3 regions of the Streptomyces sp. NPDC053665 genome follow, and region 2 is predicted to be linked to each of the others. Evidence: riboswitches for the same ligand, from Rfam matches in the RefSeq annotation. Region 2 holds a riboswitch; each other region holds the start of a gene.
What was found. A riboswitch is a leader RNA that binds a small molecule or an ion and turns the genes downstream of it on or off. The one in region 2 is predicted to bind cobalamin.
Positions count from the first base shown of each region.

Region 1: linked by a shared signal. The riboswitch ahead of ACZ6ZN_RS25445 (ABC transporter substrate-binding protein) and the one ahead of ACZ6ZN_RS02170 (energy-coupling factor ABC transporter permease) in region 2 are both predicted to bind cobalamin.
Region 3: linked by a shared signal. The riboswitch ahead of ACZ6ZN_RS16350 (ribonucleoside-diphosphate reductase subunit alpha) and the one ahead of ACZ6ZN_RS02170 (energy-coupling factor ABC transporter permease) in region 2 are both predicted to bind cobalamin.

Region 1 is NZ_JBVJKK010000006.1:467,995-473,099, forward strand. Features, by position in the region: gene ACZ6ZN_RS25440 (FecCD family ABC transporter permease) at 1-918, opposite strand, end outside; gene ACZ6ZN_RS25445 (ABC transporter substrate-binding protein) at 915-1,940, opposite strand; cobalamin riboswitch at 2,010-2,196, opposite strand; gene ACZ6ZN_RS25450 (CoA-binding protein) at 2,276-2,686, shown strand; gene ACZ6ZN_RS25455 (YbaK/EbsC family protein) at 2,788-3,351, opposite strand; gene ACZ6ZN_RS25460 (XRE family transcriptional regulator) at 3,395-3,967, opposite strand; gene ACZ6ZN_RS25465 (EamA family transporter) at 4,065-4,922, shown strand; gene ACZ6ZN_RS25470 (acyltransferase) at 4,952-5,105, opposite strand, start outside.
Region 2 is NZ_JBVJKK010000001.1:501,306-506,410, forward strand. Features, by position in the region: gene ACZ6ZN_RS02155 (SDR family NAD(P)-dependent oxidoreductase) at 61-867, shown strand; gene ACZ6ZN_RS02160 (VOC family protein) at 1,006-1,803, shown strand; gene ACZ6ZN_RS02165 (serine/threonine-protein kinase) at 2,174-3,619, shown strand; cobalamin riboswitch at 3,722-3,906, shown strand; gene ACZ6ZN_RS02170 (energy-coupling factor ABC transporter permease) at 3,937-4,638, shown strand; gene ACZ6ZN_RS02175 (energy-coupling factor ABC transporter substrate-binding protein) at 4,635-5,000, shown strand; gene cbiQ (cobalt ECF transporter T component CbiQ) at 5,007-5,105, shown strand, end outside.
Region 3 is NZ_JBVJKK010000003.1:741,383-746,487, reverse strand. Features, by position in the region: gene mctP (monocarboxylate uptake permease MctP) at 1-639, shown strand, start outside; cobalamin riboswitch at 784-910, shown strand; gene ACZ6ZN_RS16350 (ribonucleoside-diphosphate reductase subunit alpha) at 1,034-3,385, shown strand; gene ACZ6ZN_RS16345 (ribonucleotide-diphosphate reductase subunit beta) at 3,385-4,392, shown strand; gene ACZ6ZN_RS16340 (hypothetical protein) at 4,305-4,547, opposite strand; gene ACZ6ZN_RS16335 (GlxA family transcriptional regulator) at 4,641-5,105, shown strand, end outside.

The sequences.
Region 1 (5,105 bases), on a different contig from region 2:
GGCGCCGGCCAGGGCCGTGACCGGCAGCAGCCGGACGTGGCCGGGGCCGGTGAGGGCCCGGGTGGCGTGCGGCAGGACCAGCCCGACGAAGCCGATGGCCCCGGCGGAGCTGACCAGCGCGGCCGTGAGCAGGGCCGTGACGCACAGCAGTACCAGGCGGGTCCGGGCCACGGAGACCCCGAGGGCGGCGGCGGTGTCCTGTCCGAGGGCGAAGACGTCGAGCGTACGGGCGTACCCCAGGCACATCGTCAGGGCGACGGCCAGTGCGGCGAGGCACAGCCGGACGTCGGTCCAGCCCGCGCCGCCGAGCGAGCCGAGCAGCCAGAACAGCACGCCGCGGGTCGTCTCGGCGTCGGCCGAGGTCATCACGACGAACGAGGTCAGGGCGGAGAACAGCTGCATGGCGGCCACGCCCGCGAGGACGACCCGGTCGGTGGTGCCGCCGAGGGTGTGGCTGAGCAGCAGCACGAGCGCGAAGGAGACGAGGGCGCCGAGGAACGCGCCCGCGGACACCGACACGGCACCCCCGCCGACGCCCAGCACGACGACGGCGACCGCTCCCGTCGAGGCGCCGGAGGACACCCCGAGCACGAACGGGTCGGCCAGCGGGTTGCGCAGCAGCGACTGCATCACCGCCCCGCACACGGCGAGTCCGGCCCCGCACACGGCGGCGAGGAGGGTGCGCGGCAGCCGCAGCTGCCAGACGATGCCGTCCCGCACGGGCGTCAGCCCGGACTCCCCGAGGCCGAGATGGGCGGCCACGACCGACCACACGTCCCCGACGCCGATGTCGGCGGGGCCGATCGTGATGGCCGCGGCGACCGAGACCACGAGGGTCACGGCTCCGGCCGCGCCCAGCGCGAGCCCGGCGGCGCGGCGAGGGCGGACGCGGGGGCCGGCCGGATCCGGGGCGGTCACCCGGCCAGCCCGAACCGGCGCAGCCCCGCGGCCACCTGCTCCACTCCCTCGACCGTGCGGATGGTCGGGTTCATGGCCTGCCCGCTGAGCAACACGTACCGCCGGTGGCGGACGGCGTCCATGGTCCGGGTGACCGGGTTGGACTCCAGGAAGGCGATCTTCTTCGCGGCCGATTCGGCGGTCTGCGACTTACGGGTCAGGTCGCCGATGACGAGGACGTCCGGGTCGCGGTCGGCGACCGTCTCCCAGTTGATCTGCGGCCACTCGTCGTGGGTGTCGTCGAAGACGTTCTGCGCGCCGAGGGCCCGGGTGATGATGCCGGGCGCGCCGCAGCAGCCCGCCATGTAGGGCGAGTCGGAGTTGGCGAACCAGTACAGGAGGGTGACCCGGGAGGCGTCGAGGCCCGCGGTGGCCTTGTCCATCCGCCGTTGCAGGGAGACCACGAGCCGGTCGCCGCGTTCCCGCTCGCCGAACACCGTGGCCAGGTCGCGCACTTCCCGGTAGACGGTGCCGATGCCGAGGGGCTTGCCGCGGGAGCCGTCGCCGCCGGAGTTGTTGTCCTTGCCGGCGCAGTCGGACGGGGAGACGTAGGTGGGGACGCCGAGCTTCTCGAACTGTTCCCGGGTGGCGACGCCGCCCTTGCCGAGGGTGGAGACGAACGAGGCGGCCACGAAGTCGGGGTCGGCGTCCAGGACCCGCTCGAAGGAGGGGTTGTTGTCGGCGAGCCGCGGCACCTCGGCGTTCTCCTTCTCGAGCCCCTTCATCACGGGGTCGGTCCAGGTGGCCGTGCCGGCGAGGCGGTCGGCGAGACCGAGGGAGAGCAGGATCTCGGTGGTGCCCTGGTTGAGGGAGACGGCGTGCCGCGGCGGGGACTCCACGCGGACCTCGTGTCCGCAGTTGCGGAGGGTGACGGCTGTCTTCCCGTCATGGCGGCCGGAGGATTCCGTGCCGCCGCAACCGGCGAGGAGCAGGGAGCAGACGGCGAGCAGGGCGGCCGCGCGGGCGGGTCGGGCGAGGGGCACGGGGAACCAGTCCTCGGTCGTCGAGGGCTCGGTCGCGGAGCCCGGTCGTACGGTGCTCCCCCGCCGCGTCGGCCGCGGGGGCCGCCAGCAGGTCTTCGGACTCGGGTTCGTCCGGATCGGGGCGCCTTCCCGGACACGCGGTGCGTCCAGTGGCCGAGGCCCCGCCCGTCCCCCTCACCGCTGCGCGTCAGTTCCGGGTTCGCACCGGATTCCCTGACCCACGTACATGGGTTCGACTGGCTTCGGCAAGCTATCACGGGGGTGCCGGGGAATCACCGGGCGGCCCGGGCCGTTGACCGGGAACAGTTCCTTTGCGACTCCCGAGGAGGTCACCGGTGTACGGCGACGAGGCAGCGGTCCGCAGGATTCTCACCGAACTCGGCGACACCTGGGCCGTGGTGGGCCTGTCGTCGAACCGGCAGCGTGCCGCGTACGGCGTGGCCGCGACGCTCCAGCACTTCGGCAAGCGCGTGGTGCCGGTGCACCCGAAGGCGGAGACGGTGCACGGCGAGCAGGGGTACGCGAGCCTCGCGGACATCCCCTTCGAGGTGGACGTCGTGGACGTCTTCGTGAACAGCGACCTGGCCGGCGCGGTCGCGGACGAGGCCGTCGCCAAGGGCGCGAAGGGTGTCTGGTTCCAGCTCGGCGTCGTCGACGAGGCGGCGTACGAACGGACCCGCGCGGCGGGTCTGGAGATGGTGATGGACCGCTGCCCGGCCATCGAGATCCCCCGACTGGGGCGGTGACGAGGGCCGTCGCCGCGCTGTAGGCGGCCTCGGTGGACCGCTCGGTGCCGGAGACGGAGACGCGGGCGTTTCGCCGAGCAGTGCCCGGACGCGGCGGCGCGCTACGGAACGGGAGCTCCGAGGCCCTTCACGACCTCGGCGCCCGGCAGTTCGGCGAAGGCCTTGCCCGGGACCAGCAGCTTGCCGCGGCGCCGGCCGCTGCCGACGAGGACGTAGGGCAGGTCGACCACGGCCGCGTCCACGAGGACGGGCCAGTCGGCGGGCAGCCCGATCGGGGTGATGCCGCCGTACTCCATGCCGGTCTCACCGGTCGCGGTGTCCATCGCGGCGAACGAGGCCTTGCGGGCGCCCAGTCGGCGGCGGACCACGCCGTTGACGTCGACCCGGGTGGTGGACAGCACGACGCACGCGGCGAGCGTGGTCCCGCCGCCGCGCTTGCCCGCGACGACCACGCAGTTGGCGGAGCGCTCCAGCAGGTCCTGCCCGTAGTGCTCCACGAAGGTCGCGGTGTCGGCCCAGGCGGGGTCGGTCTCGACGTAGACGATCCGGTCGGCGGGGACGCTGCCCTGCCAGTGGCGTACGGCGTCGGCGACGGGGACGGTCAGCTCGTCGAGGCAGGCGGGGGCGGGCCGGGCGTCGTCGAAGTGTCCGAGGGGTGCGCGCATGGCCGCACGCTAACAACACCGCGGGGCCCGCCGCCCGGGCGTCTCAGGAGACGGGCGGCACCGAGACGGCCATGACCATTTCCATCGGCACGTCCCCGGTGTTGCCGTACGTGTGGGGCACGCCGGCCTCGAAGTGGACGCTGGCGCCGGCGGGCACCCGGTGCTCGGCCCCGTCGACGGTGAGCGTCAGCTCCCCGGCCGTGACGTGCAGCAGTTCGGTCGTGCCGGCCGGGTGCGGGTCGGAGGGGCTGCTCTCGCCGGGCATCAGCCTCCAGTCCCACATCTCCAGCGGCCCGGGGGCCTCGGTGCCGGCGAGCAGCCGGTTGTAGCTGCCGGCGTCGGTGTGCCACAGCCGGACGGCCTGCTCGGCGGGGACGACGCGGACGTTCGGGCCCTGCTCGTAGTCCAGGAGGGTGGTGATGCTGACGCCGAGCGCGTCACCGATCTTCACGACGGTGCCCAGGCTGGGGTTGGTGCGGGCCTGCTCGATCTGGATGAGCATGCCGCGGCTGACTCCGGCGCGGGCGGCGAGCACGTCCAGCGTGAAGCCGCGCACCGCGCGCCAGTGCTTGACGCTGCGCGCCAGGGACTGGGTCAGGAGGTCGAGGTCCGACACGTTCCGTCCAATATTCTGTATGACATAGTTCAGCGAGCTGCACTATGGTGTGGTTGACCTGATCGTCCACTGAACTGTACTGCGAGGCATCCGTTCCATGACAGCGCTCTTCGCCCTGGCCACCAGCCTGCTCTGGGGCCTGGCCGACTTCGGCGGCGGACTGCTGACCCGCCGCACGCCCGCGCTCACCGTGGTCGTGGTCTCGCAGTCGATCGCGGTCGTCGTCCTCGGTGCGGTCGTCGTCGCCACGGGCGGCTGGAGCGAGGCCGGGCCGCAGCTGTGGTTCGCCGTCGCCGCCGGGCTGGTCGGGCCGGTGGCGATGCTGGCCTTCTACAAGGCCCTGGCCCTCGGGCCGATGGGCGTGGTCTCGCCGCTGGGTTCGATCGGCGTGGCCGTGCCCGTGGGGGTGGGACTGGTGCTGGGCGAACGCCCCGGCCTGCTGCAGTTCGTCGGGATCCTCGTCGCGGTCGCCGGCATCTGCCTCGCCGGCGGGCCGCAGTTCCGCGGCGCGCCCGTGCAGCGCCAGGCCATCGCCCTGACCCTGCTCGCGGCCTTCGGGTTCGGCGCGGTGATGGCCCTGATCGCCGAGGCGTCGCACACTCTGACCGGTCTGTTCCTGGCCCTGTTCGTGCAGCGGGTGACCAACGTGGCCGCGGGCGGGGCGGCCCTGTACGTCTCGGTGCGGCGCGGCGCCCCCGCGCTCCCGGCGGACGGCTTCCCCTGGCACGCCCTGCCCGCCCTCGCCTTCGTGGGCCTGGCGGACGTCGCCGCGAACGGCACCTACTCGATCGCCGCCCAGCAGGGGCCGGTCACGGTGGCGGCCGTGCTCGCCTCGCTCTACCCGGTGGTGACGGCGGTGGCCGCGCGCGGCGTGCTGCGCGAGCGGCTGCGGGCGGTCCAGGCGGCGGGCGCCGGACTGGCCCTGGTCGGTACGGTCCTGCTGGCCTCGGGCTGAGCCCGCGGGCGGCCGGCCCGCCGTGCGGCTCAGGAGCCCGGTTCGAGCTCCGCGAGTCCGGCCGCGGCCTCCTCGTCCAGCCGGGCCGGCCGCGCCGCGCTCTCCTCGTCCAGCCGGGCCAACCGCGCCGCGCTCTCCTCGTCCAGCTCCGACAGCGCCCGCAACTGCTCCGGCGTGACCCCC
Region 2 (5,105 bases):
TCGTCGCCTTCCCCGCCGTACCCCGAGAGGCGGCCCTGCCCCCACCTAGAGTGGGGCGGCATGACGAACCAGCCGACGCACAGCACCCCGACCCCGCCCGCCTACCTCGCCGAGCTGTTCTCCCTGGAGGGCCGCGTCGCGCTGGTCACCGGCGGCAGTTCCGGCATCGGGCGCGCCATCGCCGTGGCCCTGGCCCGCGCCGGGGCGAGCGTCGTGATCGTGGCCCGGAAGGAGGGCGAACTCGCGGCAACGGTCGCCGAGTTGACGAACCTAGGCTGCCGGGCCGCCTGGGTCGCGGCGGATCTGAGCACCCGGGAGGGCGTGCGGGCCGCCGCCGACGGCGCGGCGGAGGTGTTCGGCGAACCCGACATCCTCGTCAACAGCGCGGGGATCAACCTGCGTCCGCCCATGGACGAGCTCACCGAGGACGTCTGGGACGCCACGATGGCCGTCAACCTCGAGGCCCCCTTCCTGCTGGGTCAGCGTTTCGGCCCCGGCATGGCGGAGCGCGGCTACGGGCGGATCATCCACATCAGCTCCCAGCAGGCACATCGCGCGTTCATCCAGAGCGGGGCCTACGGCGCCTCCAAGGGCGGGCTGGAGGCGCTGGCCCGCTCCCAGGCCGAGGCGTGGTCGCCGCGCGGCGTGACCTGCAACCTGCTCGTGCCGGGCTTCGTGATGACGCCGCTCAACGCCCGTCTACAGTCCGACACCGAGGCGGTGGCGGCCCTGGCCGCCCGGACCATGATCGGGCGCAACGGCCTGCCCGGGGACTTCGCGGGCGCGGCCGTGTTCCTGGCGAGCCCGGCCTCCGCGTACGTCACCGGCCAGTCGGTGTTCGTGGACGGCGGCCTGTCCGTCCACTGACCCACCCCGAGATCCTGCGCAGTGCTCGCGGCGGCACCCCACCCGGCCCCGGCGTCCCCCGAGTGGAGAGCGGCGGCGCGCGCCGCCGGGTGCCCGGTGTCACGCTGGGCCCAGGACTCGCTGAAGGGAAGCACCGCCATGATCACCACGGAGTACGCCCCCGGCTCACCCTGCTGGCTCGACCTCGGAGCTCCGGACGTCCGGGCCGCCGCGTCGTTCTACAGCGCCGTGCTCGGGTGGGAGTACGAGTCCATGGGCGAGAGCGAGGACTTCGAGGGCGGGATGTTCAAGAAGGACGGCAAGGTCGTCGGCGGCCTCGGCAAGCTGACCGAGGAGGGCGCGCGCCCGGCGTGGATGCTGTACTACAGCGTCCCCGACGCGGACGCCACGACCGAGGCCGTGCGGCAGGCGGGCGGCACCGTCCGGGTCGAGCCGATGGACCTCGACGAGTGGGGCCGGATGGCCCAGTACAGCGACCCCCTGGGCGGCCAGTTCGCCGTCTGGCAGCCGGGGACGAACGCCGGCCTGGACCTCGTCGACGAGCCGGGCTCGCTGTCCTGGGTCGAACTGTTCACGACCGACGCGGCGGCGGCCAGGGAGTTCTACGGCGGCCTGTTCGACTGGCAGTTCAGCGACATGCCGCTGCCCGGCGGCGCGGGCACGTACACCCTCATCACGCCGGCGGGCCTGCCCGAGGACCGGATGCACGGCGGGCTGATGGAGATGGACGCGCAGGACCTGACGCTGACGGACGGACGGCCGTACTGGCACCCGGTCTTCGCGGTCGAGGACTGTGACGCCGCGGCCGCCCGCGTCACGGAGAAGGGCGGCGAGGTGCAGATGGGGCCGCAGGACATGGAGGGCGTCGGCAGGCTGGCCGTCTGCCTGGACCCCGCGGGGGCGGAGTTCGTGCTGCTCGCCCCGTCGGAGAGCTGAACCCCCACGGCGGCGGGCCTCTTGACCGGCCCGCCGGGCCGCCGCTGACCACAGGGGCTTACGCCGTGACTCCCGCGGCCCCGGTCGGGCCAGGACGGGCCACCCGCGTGCCCCCGACCGCCGGGCCAACCCGCCCACCCCGGCCGCCGGCAGGCCCCCGCCACCACACCGCGAGAGCACGTCCTGCGGGGCCGCGGGCCGCGTCCGGCCCCCGGTGGTCAGCCCGCCCTCCCGGGCGTGGAAGGGCCGCCTCCGCCGGGGGATCGCGGGGGCGCGCGGCGCCAGTATCCTGGGGCGGCTGCGGCAGCCCTCGGCAATCTCCGTGCGTGCGCGGGGAGTTCGGTCTGCGGCGGCGGACCTTCCCCTGAGCGTGAGACGAGGACGAGTGCTGCTAGCGGGCCGCTACCGGCTGGATGTGGAGATCGGGCGCGGTGGAATGGGAGAGGTCTGGCGTGCGTACGACGAGACGCTCGCCAGAGCAGTGGCCGTCAAGCTGCTGCTGCCCCAGGACACCGACGCCACCGCGACCTCGCGGTTCCGGCTGGAGGCCCAGACCGCCGGGCGCCTGAACCACCCCCACGTGGTCGGCGTGCTGGACTTCGGCGAGTTCGACAACCGGCTCTACCTGGTGATGGAGCTCGTCGACGGCGACAGTCTCTCCCAGCTGCTCGCCACGTCGGGCGCGCTGCCCGCCGAGCGCGTGGCGGTCCTGGCGGCACAGGCCTCCGCCGGCCTCGCCGCCGCGCACGCCCAGGGCATCGTGCACCGGGACGTGAAACCCGCCAACCTGCTGCTCGACGCCCGCGGCACCCTGAAGATCGGCGACTTCGGCATCGCGCGCTTCATGGACGACCCCGGCGCCGCGCTCACCGCCACCGGCCAGATCGTCGGCACGGGGATGTACCTCGCCCCCGAACGCGCCCTGGGCAAACCCGCGGGTCCCGCCTCCGACATGTACTCGCTGGGCTGCGTGCTCTACCAGCTCCTCAGCGGCCGCCCCCCGTTCGAGGCGGACAGCGCCGTCGCCCTGCTCCACCAGCACCTCGACGCCGCTCCGGTGCCGCCCCGCGAGCTGGGCGTCTCCGGTCTGCCGCCGGCGTTCGAGAACTACCTGCTCGGCCTGCTCGCCAAGCAGCCCGAGGACCGGCCCACCGCGCAGCAGGCGGCCGAGTGGTTCGCGGGCGGCGCCTGGCGGGGGCTGCCCGAGCCGCTGCCGGAGATGTCGCCGCCCGGGCGGTCCCGGCCCCGGCCCGCACCGGCCACTCACGGCACCCCTCCGGGCGCGGGGGCGAGCAGCCCGACCACGTACGCGCTGCCGGCGGCACCCGGGTCGCGCAGCGCGGCCCGCGCGGCGCAGGCGGGGCGTCCCGGGCGCGGCGGACGACGCGGCGGGGGGAGCGGAAACCGTTCGAAGGCCGTCGCCGCGGTCGCGGCCGCGGCGCTGTTCGTCGCCGCGATGCTCATCGGCATGCAGTGGTTCTCGCCGGACGACACCGCCACGGAGGGCACCGACCCGGGCCCCTCGCCCACCGCGAGCACCCCCACCGCCGGGGCGAGTTCCGGCCCCGCGTCGGGATCGCGGCCGGACTCCGGCCCGGCCGCCACGCCGGCCACCGGGACGGTGGCCGATGTCATCCCGCCCGGCACGACGCCGGTCGAGCAGGCCCCGCCCTCTCCGGCCGCCGAGGGCACCGCACCCCCGCCGGACGCGGGCGCCGAGCCACCGGCGGAGGCGGAGCAGCCGGAGCAGGAGCAACCGCCCGCGCAGCAGGGGGACGGCGAGGCCGAGGACGGCGGGGACGAGGGCGACGACTGACCCACGAGGCGTTCCCCCGGCGGAGCCCCAGGTGCGCCGGTGTGCGAGGGGGCGCCCCTCGCGCGCCCCCGGGTGCGGGTTGTGCTCGTCCTGATCCGGGCCTTATTGTCACCTGGCCTTGGTGAACGGGAAATCCGGTGTGATGCCGGTGCGGCCCTCGCCACTGTGAATCGGGAAGTCCGGCTCCGGCCCTCGCGGGCAGCCACTGGGTCCTTGTGACCCGGGAAGGCGGAGTCCGGGCGGTGGTACCCGTCAGCCAGGAGACCGGCCAAGGCGCGTCAACCATCCACGAGGTGCTGGAGAGGGTCTGCTGAGCCATGCACATAGCCGAGGGTTTCCTTCCTCCGGCGCACGCGGTCGCCTGGGGCGTCGCGTCGGCGCCGTTCGTCGTCCACGGGGTCCGGTCACTCACCCGTGAGGTGCGCGAGCACCCCGAGAGCACCCTGCTCCTCGGCGCCTCCGGCGCCTTCACGTTCGTCCTGTCCGCGCTGAAACTGCCCTCCGTCACGGGCAGTTGCTCCCACCCGACCGGAACGGGCCTGGGGGCCATCCTGTTCCGGCCGCCCGTCATGACCGTGCTCGGCACCATCACCCTGCTCTTCCAGGCGCTGCTGCTCGCCCACGGCGGGCTGACCACGCTCGGCGCCAACGTCTTCTCCATGGCGATCGTCGGGCCCTGGGCCGGGTACGCCGTGTACAAGCTGCTGCGGCGGTTCGACGTGCCGCTGATGGTGACGGTGTTCTGCGGCGCGTTCGTCGCCGACCTGTCCACCTACTGCGTCACCAGCGTGCAGCTGGCGCTCGCCTTCCCCGACCCGGGCAGCGGTTTCCTGGGCGCGCTCGGCAAGTTCGGCTCCATCTTCGCCCTCACGCAGATCCCGCTGGCGGTGAGCGAGGGACTGCTGACGGTCCTCGTGATGCGGCTGCTGGTGCAGTCCAGCAAGGGCGAGCTGACGCGGCTCGGCGTGCTGCTCACCGCCAAGGAGACGCGCGACGAGACCCAGGTGGTGGCCCGATGAGCCGGAACACGAAGATCAACCTGCTGCTGCTGTTCGTCGTGGCCGCGCTCGCCGTGCTGCCGCTCGTGCTCGGCCTCGGCGACCACAAGGAGGAGCCCTTCACCGGCGCCGACGGCGAGGCCGAGACGGCGATCACCGAGATCGAGCCCGACTACGAGCCGTGGTTCTCCCCGCTGTACGAACCGCCGTCCGGGGAGATCGAGTCGGCCCTGTTCTCCTTCCAGGCCGCGCTGGGCGCCGGTGTCCTCGCCTACTACTTCGGGCTGCGCCGGGGACGACGGCAGGGCGAGCAGCGGGCCCTGGAGCGGGAGGCGGCGGCCGCTCCCCCGGCCGCCGGAGAGTCCGTCTCCGCGAAGGACTGAGCCCGGGTGCTGCCGATCGACGCGGCGGCGCACAGCAGTCGCTGGCGCCGCCGTCATCCCGTGGACAAGGCCGTGCTCGGACTGGGCCTGACCGTGCTGGCCGTC
Region 3 (5,105 bases), on a different contig from region 2:
GAGACGATGTTCCCGGACTGGTTCGCCGGTGTGGCGTTCGCGGCCATCGGCATCGGCGCGCTGGTGCCCGCGGCCATCATGTCCATCGCGGCCGCGAACCTGTTCACCCGCAACATCTACAAGGACTTCCTCAAGCCGGACGCCACCCCCGCGCAGGAGACCAAGGTCTCCAAGCTGGTCTCGCTGCTGGTGAAGGTGGGCGCGCTGGTCTTCGTCCTCACCATGGACAAGACGGTCGCCATCAACTTCCAGCTGCTGGGCGGCATCTGGATCCTGCAGACCTTCCCGGCCCTGGTCGGCGGCCTGTTCACCCGCTGGTTCCACCGCTGGGCGCTGCTCGCGGGCTGGGCGGTCGGCATGGCCTACGGCACCCTCGCCGCCTACGGCGTGGCCTCCCCGACGCAGAAGCACTTCGGCGGCTCGTCGAAGGAGATCCCCGGCATCGGCGAGATCGGCTACATCGGCCTCACGGCGTTCGTGCTGAACGTGGTCGTGACGGTCGTCCTGACCTTCGTCCTGAAGGCGGTGAAGGCCCCCGACGGCGTCGACGAGACCAAGCCGGAGGACTACACGGCCGACGCGGGCGACCCGGGAGTCCAGGTGGAGCTTCCGCCGGCCACCGCCGGATCGTCGCACTGACCCGAACGGCGCGGCACGCCGCGACCACCGCACAGCGGGCCGCCGTGACCGAACGTCACGGCGGCCCGCCGTCATGTGAAGCCGACACTCCGACACCCCGCGACACTACATCTGGGGGTGCCACCCGGGCCCGGCACAAGATGTATGCTCATGCTCGCTGTCGCCGCAGGGGAATCCGGTGCGAATCCGGAACTGTCCCGCAACGGTGAACCCATGCCCCTCCGCGCGCATGACGGTCAGTCCGAGGACCTGCCGACAGTGCACCCGGCCGCCGGCCGGTGTGCCCTGACGTCCGGGCCTCGTGGAATGGGCCGGTGGACGCGTGACGCCGTGTGCGTCCGTGTGCTGCCCCCTGCCCTCGGCGAGGCCCCGTGCCGAGCGAGGGAGAGCCCCCGTGACCATCGCGCCAGCGGATCCGGCCGCAGCCGCCGAACCGGAGCAGGACGCTCCCGGTGCCGCGCTGCTGCGGACCCTCACCGAACTGACCGCCGACCTCCCCGACGCCGACCCCGGCCGGGTCGCCGCCGCCGCGCTGCGCGGCCGGTCCGCGCAGGCGGACGAGCGGGAGCTGCGGGACCTGGCGACGGAGGCGGCGGCGGGCCTCATCTCGGAGGACCCGGCCTACTCCCGGCTCGCCGCCCGCCTGCTGACCATCGGCATCCGCGAGGAGGCCGCCTCGCAGGGGGTCACGTCCTTCACGGGGTCCGTCGCGGTCGGCCACCGCGAGGGGCTCATCGCCGACCGCACCGCGGAGTTCGTACGCGTCCACGCCTCCCGCCTCGACGCGCTGGTCGACGGCACCGCCGACGACCGCTTCGGCTACTTCGGCCTGCGCACCCTGTACAGCCGCTACCTGCTGCGGCACCCGATCACCCGCAAGGTGGTCGAGACTCCCCAGTACTTCCTGCTGCGGGTGGCGAGCGGCCTCGCCGAGGACGACACCGCCCGCGCGGTGGACGAGGTCGCGGCGCTCTACGGGCTCATGAGCCGCCTCGACTACCTGCCCTCCTCCCCCACCCTCTTCAACTCCGGCACCCGGCATCCCCAGATGTCGTCCTGCTACCTGCTCGACTCCCCCCAGGACGAGCTGGACTCGATCTACGACCGCTACCACCAGGTCGCGCGCCTGTCGAAGCACGCGGGCGGCATCGGCCTGGCCTACTCCCGGATCCGTGCCCGGGGTTCGCTGATCCGCGGCACCAACGGCCACTCCAACGGCATCGTCCCGTTCCTGAAGACCCTCGACGCCTCGGTCGCCGCGGTGAACCAGGGCGGCCGCCGCAAGGGAGCCGCCGCGGTCTACCTGGAGACCTGGCACGCGGACATCGAGGAGTTCCTGGAGCTGCGGGACAACACCGGCGAGGACGCCCGGCGCACGCACAACCTCAATCTGGCGCACTGGGTGCCGGACGAGTTCATGCGGCGCGTGAACGCCGACGCGCAGTGGTCGCTGTTCTCCCCCTCGGACGTACCCGAGCTGGTCGACCTGTGGGGCGAGGAGTTCGACGCCGCGTACCGTGCGGCCGAGGCGAAGGGCCTGGCGAGGAAGACCCTGCCCGCCCGTGAGCTGTACGGCCGCATGATGCGCACCCTCGCGCAGACCGGCAACGGCTGGATGACCTTCAAGGACGCCGCCAACCGCACCGCCAACCAGACGGCCGAGCCCGGCCACGTGGTGCACTCCTCCAACCTCTGCACGGAGATCCTCGAGGTCACCGACGACGGGGAGACGGCGGTCTGCAACCTCGGCTCGGTCAACCTCGGCGCCTTCGTGACCGGCGGTGACATCGACTGGGAGCGCCTGGACGAGACCGTCCGCACGGCGGTGACGTTCCTCGACCGGGTCGTGGACATCAACTTCTACCCGACCGAGCAGGCGGGCCGCTCCAACGCCCGCTGGCGCCCGGTCGGCCTCGGCGCGATGGGCCTTCAGGACGTCTTCTTCCAGCTGCGCCTGCCCTTCGACTCGCCCGAGGCCAAGGCCCTGTCGACCCGGATCGCCGAGCGCATCATGCTCGCCGCGTACGAGGCGTCCGCCGATCTCGCCGAGCGCAGCGGCCCGCTGCCCGCCTGGGAGAAGACCCGCACCGCCCGGGGCGTCCTGCACCCCGACCACTACGACGTGGAACGGACGTGGCCCGAGCGCTGGGCCGCCCTGCGCGAGCGGATCGCCACGACCGGCCTGCGCAACTCCCTGCTCCTGGCCATCGCGCCCACGGCCACCATCGCCTCGATCGCGGGCGTGTACGAGTGCATCGAGCCGCAGGTGTCCAACCTGTTCAAGCGCGAGACGCTGTCGGGCGAGTTCCTCCAGGTGAACTCCTACCTGGTGGACGAGCTGAAGCGGCTCGGCGTGTGGGACGCCCGCACTCGTGAGGCCCTGCGCGAGGCGAACGGCTCGGTGCAGGACTTCGCCTGGATCCCCGAGGACGTGCGCGCCCTCTACCGCACGGCGTGGGAGATCCCGCAGCGCGGCCTGATCGACATGGCGGCGGCCAGGACCCCGTTCCTGGACCAGTCGCAGTCCCTGAACCTCTTCCTGGAGACGCCGACCATCGGCAAGCTCTCCTCGATGTACGCCTACGCCTGGAAGTCCGGGCTGAAGACCACGTACTACCTGCGTTCGCGCCCGGCGACCCGCATCGCCCGCGCCGCCCGGGCCACCGTCCCCGTGCAGGCCACCCCCGACCCCGAGGCGGTCGCCTGCTCCCTGGAAAACCCCGAGTCCTGCGAGGCCTGTCAGTGATGAGCACCCAGAACCTTCTCGACCCCGGCTTCGAGCTGACCCTGCGCCCCATGCGCTACCCGGACTTCTACGAGCGCTACCGGGACGCCATCAAGAACACCTGGACCGTGGAGGAGGTCGATCTCCACTCCGACGTCGCCGACCTCGCCAAGCTCTCCCCCGCCGAGCAGCACCTCATCGGCCGGCTGGTGGCCTTCTTCGCGACGGGCGACTCGATCGTCGCGAACAACCTGGTGCTGACGCTGTACAAGCACATCAACTCCCCTGAAGCGCGCCTGTATCTGTCGCGGCAGCTCTTCGAGGAGGCCGTGCACGTCCAGTTCTATCTGACGCTGCTCGACACCTATCTCCCCGACCCGGAGGACCGCGCGGCGGCCTTCGCGGCCGTGGAGAACATCCCGTCCATCCGCGAGAAGGCGGCGTTCTGCTTCAAGTGGATCGACTCGGTGGACAAGCTGGACCGGCTGGAGTCACCCGCGGACCGGCGCCGCTTCCTGCTCAACCTGATCTGCTTCGCCGCGTGCATCGAGGGACTGTTCTTCTACGGGGCCTTCGCCTACGTCTACTGGTTCCGCAGCCGGGGCCTGCTGCACGGCCTGGCCACCGGCACCAACTGGGTGTTCCGCGACGAGACGATGCACATGTCCTTCGCCTTCGACGTGGTCGACACCGTGCGCAAGGAGGAGCCGGAGCTGTTCGACGACCGGCTGCGGCAGGAGGTGACGGACATGCTCCGGGAGGCCGTCGAGGCCGAGCTGCAGTTCGCGCGCGACCTGTGCGGTGACGGCCTGCCGGGCATGAACACCGAGTCGATGCGGCAGTACCTGGAGTGCGTGGCGGACCAGCGGCTGACCCGCCTGGGCTTCGCTCCGGTGTACGGCTCCGAGAACCCCTTCTCCTTCATGGAGCTCCAGGGGGTTCAGGAGCTGACCAACTTCTTCGAGCGGCGGCCCTCGGCGTACCAGGTGGCGGTGGAGGGCACCGTCGACCTGGACGAGGACTTCTGAGCCGGAGCGCTCGCACGGGCCTCCTGGGCCTCCCGGATCCGCCGGTCGATGCGCCGATCGTGCACCAGGCCGATCACGGACGGGAGGACCAGGAGGACCAGCGTCCCGAGGACGAAGAGCATGGCGATGAGTGTCTGTGTCTGGTTCGTGTCCATGGACACCACTGTCCCGCCTGATGCTCCTTACCGTCAGTGGCAGTACTGCCGTGGACCCTCGAATTACTGCCAGCGGCGAGGCACACTGGACGCATGCTGCAGAACGTGGCCGTCGCCCTGCTCGACGGTGTGAACCCCTTCGAACTCGGCGTGGTGTGCGAGGTCTTCGGCACCGACCGCAGCGACGACGGGCTGCCGGTGTACGACTTCGCCGTCGCCTCGGCCGAGGGTCCGTCCCTGCGCACCAACACGGGCTTCTCGCTCCAGGTCGAGCACGGCCTGCAGCGGCTGGAGACGGCGGACCTCATCGCCGTCCCCGCCGGGGACGACTACTCCACGCGCACCTTCCCGCCGGAGTTGCTGGAGGCCCTGCGCCGCGGCGTCGACCGCGGCGCCCGGGTGCTCAGCGTCTGCTCCGGCGTCTACGTGCTGGCCGCCGCCGGGCTGCTGGACGACCGCCGCTGCACGGTGCACTGGAAGCACGCGCGGGACCTGGCCCGGCGCTATCCCCGGGTGGCCGTCGAGCCGGACGTGCTCTACGTCGACGAGGGCCCGGTG